Regions from separate parts of the Modestobacter sp. SYSU DS0657 genome, predicted to be linked through region 3. Evidence: predicted binding sites of a transcription regulator. Region 3 holds the regulator's gene; each other region holds the start of a gene.

Region 1 (3,705 bases), on a different contig from region 3:
TGGAGCGGGACTCCGGGGCCGGCGCGTACTCGAACAGGCTCGAGGTGGGCTGGGTGGGAGAGGTCATCAGTCCACGCTCACGTGGTCGGGGCCGGAGTAGTGGCCGGTGCGGAGCTTCTGGCGCTGCAGGAGCAGGTCGTTGAGCAGGCTGGAAGCGCCGAGGCGGAACCAGTCGGGGGAGAGCCAGTCGGCACCGGCGGTCTCGTTGACCAGCACCAGGTGCTTGACGGCGTCCTTCGTCGTCCGGATGCCGCCGGCGGGCTTGACGCCGACCTGGCGGCCGGTGGCGGCGCGGAAGTCGCGGACCGCCTCCATCATCACCAGGCAGACCGGCAGCGTGGCGGCGGGGGAGATCTTCCCGGTGGAGGTCTTGATGAAGTCGCCGCCGGCGAGCATCGCCAGCCAGGAGGCGCGGCGGACGTTGTCCAGCGTGACCAGCTCGCCGGTCTCCAGGATCACCTTGAGGTGCGCGGGCCCGCAGGCCTCCTTCACCGCGACGATCTCCTCGAACACGTCGAGGTAGCGGCCGGACAGGAACGCCCCGCGGTCGATGACCATGTCGATCTCGTCGGCGCCGTTCGCGACCGCGTCCCGGACGTCGGCGAGCTTGACCGCCCGGCTGGCGCGGCCGCTGGGGAAGGCGGTGGCGACGGCGGCGACGTTGATGCCGGTGCCGGCCAGCGCCTCCTTGGCCACGCCGGCGAGGTCGCCGTAGACGCAGACCGCGGCGACGGCCGGGCAGGTGAGGTCCTCCGGATCGGGGCGGCGGGCCTTGGCGGCGAGGCTGCGCACCTTGCCGGGGGTGTCGGCGCCCTCGAGGGTGGTCAGGTCGACCATCGAGATCGCGGTGTCGATCGCCCAGGCCTTCGCGGTGCTCTTGATCGAACGGGAGCCGAGCACGGCGACCCGCTGCTGGGCGCCCACCTGGTCGACGCCGGGCAGCCCGTGCAGGAAGGCGCGGAAGGCGTCGTCCGAGCGGGTCACGTCGGCGAACGGGTCGGGTGGGGTGCCCGGGGCGCCGCCGGACCCGGCCAGCGCGTTCGGGTCGAGCACGTGGGTCATGCCGGGCATTCTCCACTGCCCGCCGACAACTCCTCGGCGCTCACCCCTCCGGCTCCTCCCGACGGAGGGCCCGCGAGGGGATCGGATGAGCCGGCTCGGTTCCCCCGGGGGTCGGGCGGCTGCCGTCAAGGAGGTTGTCCGATCTGTGGACAGTCGTCTGACCTGGGGGTTCGGCTGCTGTCAGGGTCTCGATCGCGATATCATTCGAACAGCCGTTCGAGCGACGGGAGGGGTGTTCGTGAGCGACTCGTTGACGCTGGACGCTCCTGCGCCGAACGTGGTGGCGGAGCTGCCCGCCGATGACCTGGAGGGGCTGTTCGGGTCGCCGTTGCCGGCGGCGCTGGACGCGTTGGCGGCCGAGGATCTGCACGGTCTGACGAACGGTCGGGCGCTGGCTCGGACGGCGTTGCTGGTGTCGGTGGCGAACCGGGTCGCGGCGGAGTTGGCCCGCACGGTGCGGCATGCCGAGCTCAGGCAGGCCGCGGAGCACGACGGGCTGACGTCGATGCGGTCGTGGTTGGTCGGGCACGTGCGGATGTCCCTGCCGGAGGCGACGCGGGTGGTGCGGTCGGGGCGGGCGTTGGCGCACTTTCCGGCGCTGGCCGAGGGGTTCGCCGCGGGGCAGGTGAGCGCGGCGCAGTTCGACGTGGTCGCGGACAAGGTGGGCGACCACGAGCGTGCCCGTGCCGAGGAGCAGGGGGTCGACTTGGCGGCCTTCGACCGGGACTGGGCCACCGTCGCGGCCGAGTGCCGGCACGAGGGGCTGGTGCTGGCGGTGCGGCGGTTCGCCGACGCCCTCGACCCCGACGGTCCGGAGCCGGACCCCACTGAGGGCCGGCGGCTCAGCATCGCCAAGCACGCCGACGGCAGCATCACCGGTCGGTTCGATCTGGATGCTGTGGGTGGGGAGAATCTGCAGGCGGCGGTGGAGTCGCTGGTGCAGGCGAACCGGCCGAAGGGTGACACCCGGACGCGGTCCCAGCAGCAGGCCGATGCGCTGGTGCAGTTGTGCGACAACCAGCTGGCCGGTGGTGACCTGCCGACGCTGCGGACGGTGAAGCCGCACGTGGTCGTCGGGATCGATCTGGACGACCTCGTCGACGACGCGACCGGCCCGGGGGCTGCGCAGACGGGGTTCGGGGCGACCATCTCCGCCGCCCGGGCCCGCTACCTCGCCTGTGACGGCAGCGTCTCCCGGATCGTGATGGGGCCTGACGGTGTGCCGCTGGACCTGGGCCGCGACCACCGGGTCGTCACCCCCGGTCTACGGCGGGCCGTGGAGCGCCGGGACAAGGGGTGCGTGTTCGCCGGCTGCGGCGCCCCGACTTGGTGGTGCGACGTCCACCACCTCATCCACTGGCTGCACGGCGGCGAGACCAACCTGACCAACTCCGCGTTGCTGTGCGAACGGCACCACACCAAGGTCCACCACGGATTCCGGGTCCAGCGACAACCCGATGGCCGATGGCGCACCTGGCGACCCGACGGCACCGAGATCCTCATCGGACCACTGCTCACCTGAACCGGTTGCGCGCGTCTCGACCCTGATCGAGTGAACTCCGAACGGCTCGCATCAGGTGAGTGCCGTTCGTTCACGGGCGATGGGTGAAACGAGTGACCCACAAGTCCGGGAGCACCTCGATGTCTTCTGTCGCGGTGAAGCCCACCGACTCGTACAGGGCACGCGCGGGCAGGTTGTCGCGTCCCGTGGACACCACGGTCACCCGCCCGTCCGCCCGCCGGAGCACCTCGCGTACGAGTGCCCTGCCGAGACCGCTGCGGTGCATGGCGGGAGCGACCACAAGCCGGTCGACGTCAACGGTCACCGGGTCGGCCGTCCAGGCCAGTGCACCGACGAGGCGCCCGTCGATCCAGCTGCCCAACCACGAGAGATCGGCGTCCCTCAGCTGCCGGAGATCCTCGTGCAGCCCCGGGATCCGATCGTCGCCGATCAGCTCGGCTTCAACGGCGTAGGCGGCCCGCTGCAAGGTCAGCAGCTCGACAGCCAGTGCATCCTCCGTCGCCGGCGCCAGGTCACTGATCAGCACGCCCGAAGTGTCGCAGCGAGATCCCGGCCGGAAACGCGTCGCGTCCACGGGCGGGTGCGTGCTCTCCTGCTGGTGTGGAGACGTTCGTCGAGGTCGCCCCGGGCGCCCGGCTCTGGACTGAGGTGACCGGACCGGCGGACGGCTCGCCGCTGCTGCTCGTGATGGGCGCCAACGCTTCGGGACTCACGTGGCCCGACGCCCTCGTCCGCACGCTGGCCGAGCGACACCGGGTCATCAGCTACGACCACCGCGACACCGGGCGGTCGACCTGGGCCTTCGACGAGCGGCCCTACGCCGTGCGCGACCTCGCCGAGGACGCGGTGCGGGTGCTGGACGCGCTCGGCATCACCCGCGCCCACGTGGTGGGCATGTCGATGGGCGGCACGCTCGTGCAGCTCATGCTGCTCGACCACCCGGATCGGCTCCGCTCGGCCACGGTCTTCGCGACCGCGGTGCTGGAGGGCGGCGCGGCGCCCGCGCCCTTCACCGAGACCGACCCGCGGCTGCTGGAGCTGTGGGAGCACCTGGCGGACCCGCGCGACCGGGACGCCGAGATCGCCTGGCGGGTGGCGCACTGGCGGCTGCTCAACGGTGC
Region 2 (3,705 bases), on a different contig from region 3:
GAGCCGGCGACCTTGACCGGCTCCATGTAGGCGAACGGCGTGACCCGCCCGGTGCGGCCGACGTTGACCCGGATGTCCAGGAGCGTCGTGGTGGCCTCCTCCGGCGGGTACTTGAAGGCGATCGCCCAGCGGGGGGCGCGGCTGGTCGAACCGAGCCGCCGCTGCAGGGCCACCTGGTCGACCTTGACGACGACGCCGTCGATCTCGTGCTCGACCGAGTGCCGCTGGTCGCGGTAGCGCTCGATGTAGGCCCAGACGGCCTCGAGGTCGTCGACGACCTCGTACCGCCCGCTGGTGGGCAGGCCGAGCTCGCGCAGCCGGGCGTAGGCCTCGGACTGCCGTTCGGGCTGCCAGCCGTCGTGCGCACCGATGCCGTGCACGATGAGCTGGAGCGGGCGGGAGGCGGTGACCTTCGGGTCCTTCTGGCGGAGGGATCCGGCGGCGGCGTTGCGCGGGTTGGCGAAGGGCGGCTTGCCCTGCTCGACCATCGCGGCGTTGAGGTCGGCGAAGGCGGCGACCGGGAAGTAGATCTCCCCCCGCACCTCGAGGCGGTCGGGCAGGTCTCCGTCGTCGTCGCTGCCGGTCAGCTGCTGCGGGACGTCGCGCATGGTGCGCACGTTGGCGGTGACGTCCTCACCGGTGGCGCCGTCGCCGCGGGTGGCGGCGCGCACCAGCCGGCCCTTCTCGTAGAGCAGGGCGACGGCCAGGCCGTCGATCTTGAGCTCGCAGAGCCAGCTGACCGCGGTGCCCGCGTCGCGCTCGACGCGGGCGGCCCAGGCCGACAGCTCGTCGGAGGAGAAGACGTTGTCCAGGCTCTGCATCCGCTCGAGGTGCTGGACCGGGGCGAAGGTGGCGGCGAAGCCGCCGTTGACCTTCTGGCTCGGCGAGTCGGGGGTGACCAGCGCCGGGTGGGCCGCCTCGATCGCCTTCAGCTCGGCCATGCGCTCGTCGTACTGGCCGTCGCTGACCAGCGGAGCGTCCTGCACGTAGTAGGCGAAGGCGTACCGGTCGAGCTCCTCGGACAGGTCGCGGTGCCGGGTGCGCGCCTCGTCGGGGACCTCGGTGAGGTCCTCCCGGTCGACGGCGGCCTCGACCACGGGCTGGTCGCGCCCGTCGACCGCGTCCTGCTCCACCCCTGCCTCGGTGCTCACGCGGGAAACCGTAACCGGCGGGTCCGACGAGGAACGGCGGTCGCCGCCGCGTCACCCGCGCGGGTGCGCCGCGGTCGCCGGTGGTGCCTGCCGCCGCCCGGCCCTGCCAAGGCAGCGGGCAGCGCAGCGGCCGACCTCAGGTGAGCCGTGGTCCGATGAGGATCTCGGTGCCGTCGGGTCTCCAGGTGCGCCATCGGCCGTCGGGTTGTCGCTCGACCCGGAACCCGTGGTGGACCTTGGTGTGGTGCCGTTCGCACAACAGTGCGGAGTTGCTCAGGTTGGTCTCGCCGCCGTGGAGCCAGTGGATCAGGTGGTGGACATCGCACCACCAGGTCGGGGCACCGCAGCCGGCGAACACGCACCCCTTGTCCCGGCGTTCGACCGCCCGGCGCAGTCCGAGGGTGACCACCCGGTGGTCGCGGCCCAGCTCCAGCGGCACCCCATCCGGGCCCATCACGATCCGGGAGATGCTCCCGTCGCACGCCAGCCAGCGGGCCCGGGCCGCGGAGATCAGCTGACCCGACCCGGTGGTCGCCGCCGCCGCACCGGTCGCCGGGGCGATGAGGGCCTCGACGTCGAGGGTGAGGACCACGTGCGGCTTCTGCGTGCGCAGCGTCGGCAGCGAACCGGCCGCCAGCTGGTTGTCACACAGCTGCGCCAGGGCATCGGCCAGCTGCTGGGACCGGGTCCGCAGGTCGCCCTTCGGGCGGTCGGCCTGCACGAGCGACTCCAGCGCCGCGGTGAACTTCTCCCCCGCCACCGCCTCCAGCTGCCCACCGAAGGCCAGCCCCTCGGCGTTCCGCGACAGCCACAACCGCCGCCCCTCGGTCGGATCCGGCTCCGGGCCGTCCGGGTCGACCCCGGCCGCGTACCGGGTGAGCACACCGACGAACTGCTCATGGGTCTGAGTGGCCGCCGCCAGCGCCAACGCCCCGTCGACCTCGCCCAGGTCGTGTCCCTGCTCCTCGGCGGCGGCCAGCCGGGCAGGGGCCAGCCGCCGAGCCGCCTCCGCCATCTTCCCCGGGGTCACCACCCCCGCCGCCGCAGCGCCCGCCAGCACCGGCAACCGCTCACCCACCCGGCCGGCGCCCACCACCCGCTTCGCCTCCGGGGCGGCCAGCAGCCCGTGCCCCACCAGCCACGAGCGCATGCTCGTGAGCCCGTCGACCTCCGCGGCCTGGGTCAGCTCGCACTCCCGCACCGTGCGCGCCACCTCCGCCGCCAACCGGTTCTGCGCCACCAGCAACCCACGCAGCCGGTCCAGCAGTTGCGGCCCGAACCGAGGCTTCAGGTCCTCAGCGACCAACTGATCCAACGCGGCACTCAACGACAGGTCGGGCAGGTCGCCCGCGGCAAGCCCGGCCACCACGTTCGAGGCAGGGGCGTCCAGTGTCGTCGCCTCGCTCACGGACACCCCCCGCATCATTCGAATGTGCGTTCGACGTCTATCGCCACACGACCGCTCCCACCACACGAATCCGCAGGTCAACCGCCTGCCCACAGACCTGCATCAGGTCTTGACAACGGACGAGCCGAGGATTCGGGAGCGGGCCACCATGGACGCGTGGACGCGCAGTTGACCCGGGCGCTGGCCCCCGTGCTGACCGACCTGTCGGCGACCGGGGCGCCCGTGCCGCGCATCGAGGCCAGCGACTGGCCGGACGACCCGGGCCGGGCCGGCGCGATGCTGTGGAGCGCCGACGGGAGCGGCCAGGGCGTCGCCGTCACCCTCGGCCAGCCCTACGCCGAGCAGGTGGCCGCGGTGACCGACACCGTGCAGGAGTGGGCCTTCGAGGCGCTGTGGGGCTCTCGGCCGACGAACTGGCCACCCTGCCCGCGGCACCCGACCACGCACCCGCTCACCCCGACACTGCAGGACGGCGAGGCGGTGCGGGTCTGCCCGCGAGACACCGGCGTGGTGTCACCGGTCGGCGGGCTCGGCTGAGCGGGGCCCGCTCACTCGGGCAGCAGGTACTTCGCCGCCTCCCGGACGTGCTCCATCGCCGTCCGGGCGTAGGCCGGGCTGGCCCCGGCAAGGCCGCAGGCCGGTGTCAGGGCCACCGCCTCGTGCAGGTGCTCGATCGGGAAACCCAGCTCCCGCCACCACGACTGCACCCGGCTGGCGGTCACCTTCGGTGCGCCCAGGGGCGCGTCGGTGCCCGGCACGACGCCGACCAGCAGGTGGGTGCCCGCCTCGACCGCGGTGCCGATGTCGTCGAGGTCCTGCACCATCCCGAGGTCGAAGGAGACGGCGGCGGCCCCGGCGGCGCGGAAGAGCTCCAGCGGCGCCCGGTTGGCGCAGCAGTGCACGACGACGGGTGCTGCGATGCGGCCCACCACGTCGGCGAGCTCCTCCTCGACCACCTGCGCCTCGACGGCGGGCAGCTTGCCGAACCCGCTCACCGTGGGCAGCCCACCCTGCAGCACGGCGGGCACCGAGGGCTCGTCGAGCTGGACGACGACCCGGGCGCCGGGCACCCGCCCGACCACCGCGGCGACGTGGGCGGCGACGCCCTCGGCCAGCGACTGGGCCAGGTCGCGCCGGGCGCCGGCG
Region 3 (3,705 bases):
GCGCTGAACTTCCACTGGGTCACCGATGCAGTGGTGGGAGCGGCCGTCGGCATCGTGCTCTTGGGCGTGGTTCACGCACTCGACGCAGTCGTGGTGTCACGCTGGGTCCGTGCCAGAGTGGGCCGGCCGCACGCGTAGCCGCGCCGGCCGCCGTTGCCTGGCGGACGGGGCGCTCCTCGCCCTGCCCGCGGCGGTCCTGCTCGCGGTCCTGCCGCCATCGGCGGCGCTCGCCGAGGAAGCCGCGCCGAGCACGCGCTGCACCATCACCGACCCGCGGCTGCCGGAGATCTCCGGCCTGGCCAGCGCCGGGGAGACGCTCCTGGCGATGAACGACGGTGGTGACCGGGCGGAGGTCTACGTCCTCGACACCTCCTGCGCCGTCGCGGAGGTGCGGTCGGGGAGCGTCGACCCGTACGACCCCGAGGACCTCGCCCTGGCCGCGGACGGCACGGTCTGGCTGGCCGACATCGGGGACAACAACGCCGCCCGGGAGACCGTCGCGCTGATCGGGCTGCGCCCCGACGGCAGCACCACGCTCACCCGGCTCACCTACCCGGACGGGGCGCACGACGCCGAGGCACTGCTGCTGGCGCCTGACGGCACGCCGTACCTGGTGACCAAGGAGGTGCTCGGCGCCTCCGGCGTGTACCGCCCGGATGCGCCGCTGGCCGACGGGGCCACGGTGCCGATGACCCGGGTGGTCGGGCTGGGCCTCACCCTGACCGGCACGCCGGGCGGGCCGGTCGGCCGCGCGGGGCAGCTGCTGGTGACCGGGGGCGCGGTGTCGGCGGACGGGCAGCGCATCGCCCTGCGCACCTACACCGACGCCTACGTCTGGACGCTGACCGGTTCCGACGTGCCCGGCGCGCTGTCCGGCGCGCCGGGCCGGATCGCCCTCCCCGACTCGCCGCAGGGTGAGGCGATCACCTTCGCGGCGAACAACCGCGACCTGCTGGTCACCAGCGAGGGGCTGCCGGCGCCGGTGACCCTGGTTCCGGTGCCGGCTGAGCAGGCTACGAGCACCCCGATCGATCCGGCTCCCAGTGCGGGACCGACCGGGGAGCTGGTGACCGCGGCTCCCGGCGTCGCCCCGGTGACGGCCGGCATCATCGCGGCCGGGGTGGCTACCGTGTTCGTCTGGATCGGCGGGAAGATCCGCCGCCGGCGGGAGTGACCGGCCGCCGGCGGGAATGACCCGGCCGGCGGCCGACGGTGGCGTCAGACCCGGCGCAGCACGGTCACGACCCGGCCGAGGACGGTGGCGTCGTCGCCGGGGATCGGCGCGTAGGCCGGGTTGTGCGGCAGCAGCCACACGTGCCCGTCGCGGCGCTTGTAGGTCTTCACGGTCGCCTCGCCGTCGATCATCGCCGCGACGATCTCGCCGTTCTCGGCGGTGGGCTGCTGGCGGACCACCACCCAGTCGCCGTCGCAGATCGCGGCCTCGACCATCGAGTCACCGGTCACCTTGAGCATGAACAGCGTGCCCTCGCCGACCAGTTCGCGCGGCAGCGGGAAGACGTCTTCGACGGCCTGCTCCGCCAGCACCGGGCCACCGGCGGCGATGCGGCCCACCAAGGGCACGTAGGTGGGTGCCGGGGCGCCCGCCTCGTCGACGCCACTGCCCGCACCGGCGGCGGCGAGCACATCCGCCGAGGCGTCGGCACCGGCGGTCACGCCCTGCTCGCCCGGCAGCCGGACGTCCAGTGCGCGCGGCCGGTTGGGGTCGCGGCGCAGCCAGCCCTTGCGCTGGAGCACCGAGAGCTGGTGGGCGACCGAGGAGGCGGAGGAGAGGCCGACGGCCTCGCCGATCTCGCGGACCGAGGGCGGGTAGCCCCGGCGTTCGATGGAGTCGCGGATGACCTCCAGCACCCGGCGCTGGCGCTGGGTGAGCCCGTCGCCGGCCTCGCCGCGGTCGGGGAACTCGCGCACGGCCGCACCCCCGGTGTCCGCTGCGGGCTCCGCCGCCTGCCCGGCCGGGCGCCTGCGTCGGCTCGACCCCTTGCGCTCGTCCGCCGTCCGGCCGTCGACCGCCATGTGTCCTCCTCGTCCGGCTGCGCGCGCAGCTGCCCGGTGGCATCCCGCCTGCCGGGGCGGGGTGGGACGCCGTCGTGGTCTCCCTGCGCACGGTAGCGGCTCGACGGCGGGTGTTCAAACACGTGTTCGAACACGCGCCGTGTCGGTGCACTCCTGTCGGTGCCGTGCGGTAGACATCGCACAGACGTTCGAATCGAACAGGCGTTCGAGGTCGCACCCGAGGGTGCCTGCTGTGAGGAGTGCACCGATGGTCATCGCCGAGTACCCGGACACCACCGTCGCCCCGCTCCGCCCGCCGCTCCGGCTGGTCTCGCCGGCGCCGACCGCCCGGGCGGGGTCCGCTGGCCGGGTCGGGCCCCGCCCGGCCCGCCGCTCGCAGGTGCGTCCTGGTGGGCGGCCGATGTCCTCACCGGGGGGCGCGGTCGCGCGGCCCGTCCGCGGTGGCGACTGCGGCCCGCCCCGAGCCGTCGCTCCGTGCCCGTCGGCCGGGGAGTGGGCGGAGCTGCCGCTGCGACTCACCCGCCGCGGCCGGCGCGCGGTGGCGGCGCTGTCGGTGGCGGTCGGCCTGGGGGTGGCGGTGGGCACGCTCGCGGTGGTCGCCGACGGGGAGCCCGCGCTGCAGTTGGCCGGCGCCGGCACGGTGGTGGTCCAGCCCGGCGACACGCTCTGGTCGATCGCCGGCGACCTGGCGCCGGACGAGGACCGGCGCGCGGTGGTCGACGCGATCCTCGATCGCAACGACCTCCAGGACGTCGTGCTGCAGCCCGGTCAGGTGCTCGAGCTGCCCTGATGAGGTGCGGCGGGCCCGTCGCCGGGGCCCGGGCTGTGACGGATGGGTGCGCGAGCGGCGGGCGGGTCAGCTGCGGAACACGACACGCACGACAGGGCTTGCACACCTGTAGGGGTGGCCGTACGGTTCCACCACAACATCTAGTGCTTACACGGATGTAAGTCGTCCACAGCCGCTCCACACGTTCTCCCCGGGCCATCCACCGGATGTCCCCGGAGCAGTCCACAGGAGCGGTCCACGGGCCGGTGTCCCACGGTGTCACAGCACCGCGGTGATCCCGGTCGCGACACCTCGGGAGGAGGTGGACCGGCAGTGCGTTGCCCCTTCTGCCACAACCCCGACAGTCGCGTCATCGACTCGCGCGAGACCGACGAGGGCGCGACCACCCGGCGGCGGCGTTCGTGCCCCGGCTGCGGGCGGCGGTTCACCACCGTCGAGGAGGCGGTCCTCGCCGTCGTGAAGCGCAGCGGCGTGAGCGAGCCGTTCACCCGCGCGAAGGTGGTCGCCGGTGTCCGCCGCGCCTGCCAGGGCCGTCCGGTCGACGAGCACCAGCTCGCGCTGCTGGCCCAGCAGGTCGAGGACGCCGTCCGCGCCACCGGGTGTGCCGAGATCCCCAGCCACGAGGTCGGTCTGGCGATCCTGGGCCCGCTGCGCGACCTGGACGAGGTCGCCTACCTCCGCTTCGCCAGCGTCTACCGGAGCTTCAGCTCCGCTGCGGACTTCGAGAAGGAGATCGCCGAGCTGCGGGCCGCCGTGCGCGCCCGAGCCGGTGGGGCACCTGCCACCGAGGACGGGCCGCCAGGCGCGGCCGCCGGGTCCTGAGGGCGCCGCCCCGAACTGTCACACCCCCCGACTACACAGGTCTCGACGAGGAGACCGCA
Region 4 (3,705 bases), on a different contig from region 3:
GCGGGCGCCCGGCCTTGCTCTTGCCGACCTTGCCGCGGGCGGCCGTGGCGCCCCCGGGTGCGGTCGCGGCCGGGCCTGCCTCGACGGCGCCCGTGGCGGACTTGTAGTTCAGCACGCCGAGGGCGGCACCGCCGAAGGCGATCAGGGAGCCCAGCACGCCGACGACGACGTTGGGCAGGGCCACGCCGCTGACCATCACCGCCAGGCCGACGACGACCAGCAGGGCGCCCAGCTGCACCTTGCGGCGGGCCTTCTGCCGGCGGTCACCGGTGCGGACCGTCGAGGCGAACTTCGGATCGTCGTCGACGAGGGCGCGCTCGATCTGCTCCAGCAGACGCTGCTCGTGCTCGGAGAGCGGCACGTCGACCTCCAGGTGCGCAGTACACAACCCACTGACGACAGTCCGCCTGTGGTGGTTCCGAGGATACGAGCCGTTCGCGGGGTGCGAAAGGCGAGGCGCTCCCGACACACCCGGGAGGGCGGTGATCTGCCTCCCGCAGCGCACTCCCGGCAGGTCAGCGGGGCGCTCCGGGCGGCTGCCGCGCTCCCGTCCCCGGCGCTGCACGGCGCGCCACCGGGTGCTCGCCGGGCACGCGCGTGCGGCCGAGCAGGGTCGCCGGGCGGACGGCGCCGGCGCCGAACCTCCGGGCGGCCCGGTCGGCGGCCAGCTCGGCGTCCCGCCGGCCGTGCTCGCGGGCGCCGAGCTCCAGCTGGCGGGCGGTGGCGTCGGCCTCCACCAGCCCCTCGGCCCGCACGCCCACCAGCCGGATCCGGGCCCGGTCCAGCCCGAGGGCGTCGAAGAGCGTGCGCGCGGTGTCGTACAGCTCCTGGCCCACGTCGGTGGGGACCTTCAGGGTGCGGGAGCGGGTGATCGTGGTGAAGTCGGCGAAGCGCACCTTGAGGGTGACCGTGCGGGCCAGGGAGCCGGTCGAGCGCAGCCGCCCCGCCGTCCGCTCGGCCAGGTGCAGCAGCTCCCGGTGCACCACCTGCGGGTCGTCGACGTCGGTGCCGAAGGTCTCGTCGGCCCCGGTCGAGCGGTCGGGCTCGTCGGGGACCACCCGGCGGGGGTCCCGGCCCCAGGCCAGCTCGTGCAGGTGCGCCCCGGCCGCCTGGCCCACGGCCCGCTGCAGGGTGCGCGCCGGCACGTGCGCCAGGTCGCCCACCGTCTTCAGCCCCAGCCGCAGCAGCACCTCTTCGGTCTTGGCGCCCACCCCCCACAGCGCCCCGACCGGGAGAGGGTGCAGGAACTCCATGACCTCGGCCGGGCGGACCACCAGCAGCCCGTCGGGCTTGGACCGGGTGGAGGCGAGCTTGGCGACGAACTTGCTGCCGGCCACCCCCACCGAGCAGGTGATGCCCTGCTCGTCGTAGACCCGGGCCCGGATGTGCTCCCCGATCGCCACCGGGTCGCCCAGCCGCCGGCCGGCACCGGAGACGTCCAGGAACGCCTCGTCCAGGCTCAGCGGTTCGACCAGCGGGGTGATGGACCGGAACAGCGCCATCACCGAGCGGGACACCTCGGCGTAGAGCGCCAGGTCGCCGGGCAGCACGGTGGCGGTCGGGCACAGCCGCAGCGCCCGGGACGTCGGCATCGCGCTGTGCACCCCGTAGGCCCGCGCCTCGTAGGTGGCCGAGGTGACCACGCCGCGGTTGCCGGCGCCGCCGACGATCACCGGGGTGCCGGCCAGCTCGGGGTGCCGGCGCACCTCGACGCTGGCGAAGAAGGCGTCCATGTCGACGTGCAGCACCGTGCAGCCGGCAGCCCGATCGGACACTCCGCGACACCCCTCACCACCCCGCGCCCCGCGCGCACCCGGTACCTGTGCGACGGCCGCCTTCCCCACGGTCGTCGAACAGGTGTTCGACATCGACGAGCGTAACCGGTCGCCGTCCGGCGGGCCCGCCACTCGGAGGTGTGGCGAGTCGATCATCGCGGTAGAACAGCCCCGGGCCCGCCGATCGGCGGCCCGACTCGACGATCGGAGGAGCCATGGCGCTCGACGACGAGGACATGACCAGCACCGAGGGCCCGGCCGACTCCGGTGCCGGTGAGGGCACGCCCGGCCAGCACGACGGCGGCGCCGACGGCGGTGCGGACGGCGGCGCGGGTGCCGACGGCGGCGCGGACGGCGGTGCGGACGGCGGCGCGGGTGCCGACGGCGGCGCGGACGGCGGTGCGGACGGCGGCGCGGACAGTGGCGCCGAGGGCCCGGCCGACTCGGGTGCCGCGGACGGCGGCGCCGCGGGCGTGCACGACGGCGGCGCGGACGGCTCGGCCTGACCGTGCCCGACCCCGATCTGCAGGACCGGGCGCCGTCCTCCCCCGGGGAGGGCGGCGCCCGTCCCGCGTTGCGCCGGTGCATCGCGGTCGACCCCGAGGAGTTCGCCACCGGGCACTGGTCGCGCCGTCCGCTGCTGTCCACCGCCGCCGAGCTCGGCGGCACCTTCACCGACCTGCTCAGCCTCGAGGCGGTCGACGAGCTGCTGAGCACCCGCGGCCTGCGCACCCCGTTCCTGCGGATCGCCAAGGACGGCGCGGTCGTCGACCCCAAGCGGTTCACCAGCCCGCAGGGCGCCGGTGCCGAGGTTGCCGACCAGGTCTCCTCCGACGCGGTGCTGCGGCTGTTCGCCGACGGGTCCACCGTCGTGCTGCAGGGCCTGCACCGCCTCTGGCCGCCGCTGATCGCCTTCGCCGGCCAGCTGGCCGCCGACCTCGGCCACCCCACCCAGGTCAACGCCTACGTCACCCCGCCGTCCTCGCGCGGGTTCTCCCCGCACTACGACGTGCACGACGTCTTCGTGCTGCAGGTCGCCGGGGAGAAGCACTGGACCATCCACGAGCCGGTGCTCCCCGACCCGCTGCGCACCCACCCCTGGACCGACCGGGCCGCCGAGGTGGCCGCCGCGGCCGAGCGCCCGCCGGTCATCGACGCCGTGCTGCGCCCCGGCGACGCCCTCTACCTGCCGCGGGGTTACATCCACTCCGCGGTCGCGCTCGGCGAGATCAGCGCCCACCTGACCGTCGGGATCCACCCCGTGACCCGCTGGGGCGCGGTCGAGTCGGCGCTGGACCTGGTGCGCACCCTCGCCGCCGACGACCCGGCGCTGCGCGGTTCGCTGCCGCTCGGCGTCGACCTCGCCGACCCCGACGCCACCGCCGACGACGTCGCCGCGGTGCTCAGCGGGCTGCAGCGCTGGATCGGCGAGGTCGACCCGGCCGCGGTCGCGGACTCCCTGCGCTCCCGCGCCTGGTCGCAGGTGCGCCCCGCGCCCGTCTCGCCGCTGGCCCAGTCCACCGCGCTCGCCGCGCTCGACGTCGACACGGTGCTCCGGGTGCGACCCCTGCTGCGGGCCCAGCTGCGCGAGCCGGTGGGCGACCGGGTGGCGCTGGTGGCCGGCCGGCGCACCCACGACCTGCCGGCGTCCACCCACCCCGCGCTGGCCGCGCTGCTGGCCGCCGGGGAGCTGAAGGTCGGCGACCTGCCCGGCCTGGACGCCGCCGACCAGCTCACCCTGGCCCGCCGGCTGGTGACCGAGTCGATCGCGGTCGTCCCCGACGCCCGGGCCGGGGCGGCCGCGCGCACCGGCGGGCACGATGGGGGTCATGGCGCCGTCGGTGGGTGAGGGGCCCCCCACTCCCCGGCATCCCGTGCCCCGACCGGCCGGCCGGCTCGACGACGCCCGCTGCTCGGTGCAGGCGCTGCT

Evidence for each region. The regulator LexA, encoded in region 3, represses DNA repair genes until DNA is damaged. The targets are predictions, from matches to a motif close to TCGAACANNTGTTCGA.
Region 1: a site for LexA is predicted at 1,267-1,282, ahead of ACI79A_RS09680 (DUF222 domain-containing protein). Genes of this name have one in related genera too.
Region 2: a site for LexA is predicted at 2,578-2,593, ahead of ACI79A_RS07615 (DUF222 domain-containing protein). Genes of this name have one in related genera too.
Region 4: a site for LexA is predicted at 1,850-1,865, ahead of dinB (DNA polymerase IV). Genes of this name have one in related genera too.

What each region holds. Positions count from the first base shown of each region.
Region 1 is NZ_JBJHAG010000012.1:35,347-39,051, forward strand. Features, by position in the region: gene ACI79A_RS09670 (aldehyde dehydrogenase family protein) at 1-67, opposite strand, end outside; gene deoC (deoxyribose-phosphate aldolase) at 67-1,062, opposite strand; gene ACI79A_RS09680 (DUF222 domain-containing protein) at 1,376-2,584, shown strand; gene ACI79A_RS09685 (GNAT family N-acetyltransferase) at 2,655-3,110, opposite strand; gene ACI79A_RS09690 (alpha/beta fold hydrolase) at 3,185-3,705, shown strand, end outside.
Region 2 is NZ_JBJHAG010000008.1:108,507-112,211, forward strand. Features, by position in the region: gene ligA (NAD-dependent DNA ligase LigA) at 1-1,151, opposite strand, end outside; gene ACI79A_RS07615 (DUF222 domain-containing protein) at 1,288-2,559, opposite strand; gene ACI79A_RS07620 (hypothetical protein) at 2,716-3,096, shown strand; gene ACI79A_RS07625 (methionine synthase) at 3,108-3,705, opposite strand, start outside.
Region 3 is NZ_JBJHAG010000009.1:15,852-19,556, forward strand. Features, by position in the region: gene ACI79A_RS07775 (phosphatase PAP2 family protein) at 1-138, shown strand, start outside; gene ACI79A_RS07780 (hypothetical protein) at 110-1,174, shown strand; gene lexA (transcriptional repressor LexA) at 1,219-2,034, opposite strand; gene ACI79A_RS07790 (LysM peptidoglycan-binding domain-containing protein) at 2,282-2,824, shown strand; gene nrdR (transcriptional regulator NrdR) at 3,137-3,646, shown strand.
Region 4 is NZ_JBJHAG010000006.1:6,982-10,686, forward strand. Features, by position in the region: gene ACI79A_RS05785 (DUF3040 domain-containing protein) at 1-361, opposite strand, end outside; gene dinB (DNA polymerase IV) at 516-1,775, opposite strand; gene ACI79A_RS05795 (BatC protein) at 1,991-2,281, shown strand; gene ACI79A_RS05800 (cupin domain-containing protein) at 2,284-3,624, shown strand; gene ACI79A_RS05805 (sucrase ferredoxin) at 3,650-3,705, shown strand, end outside.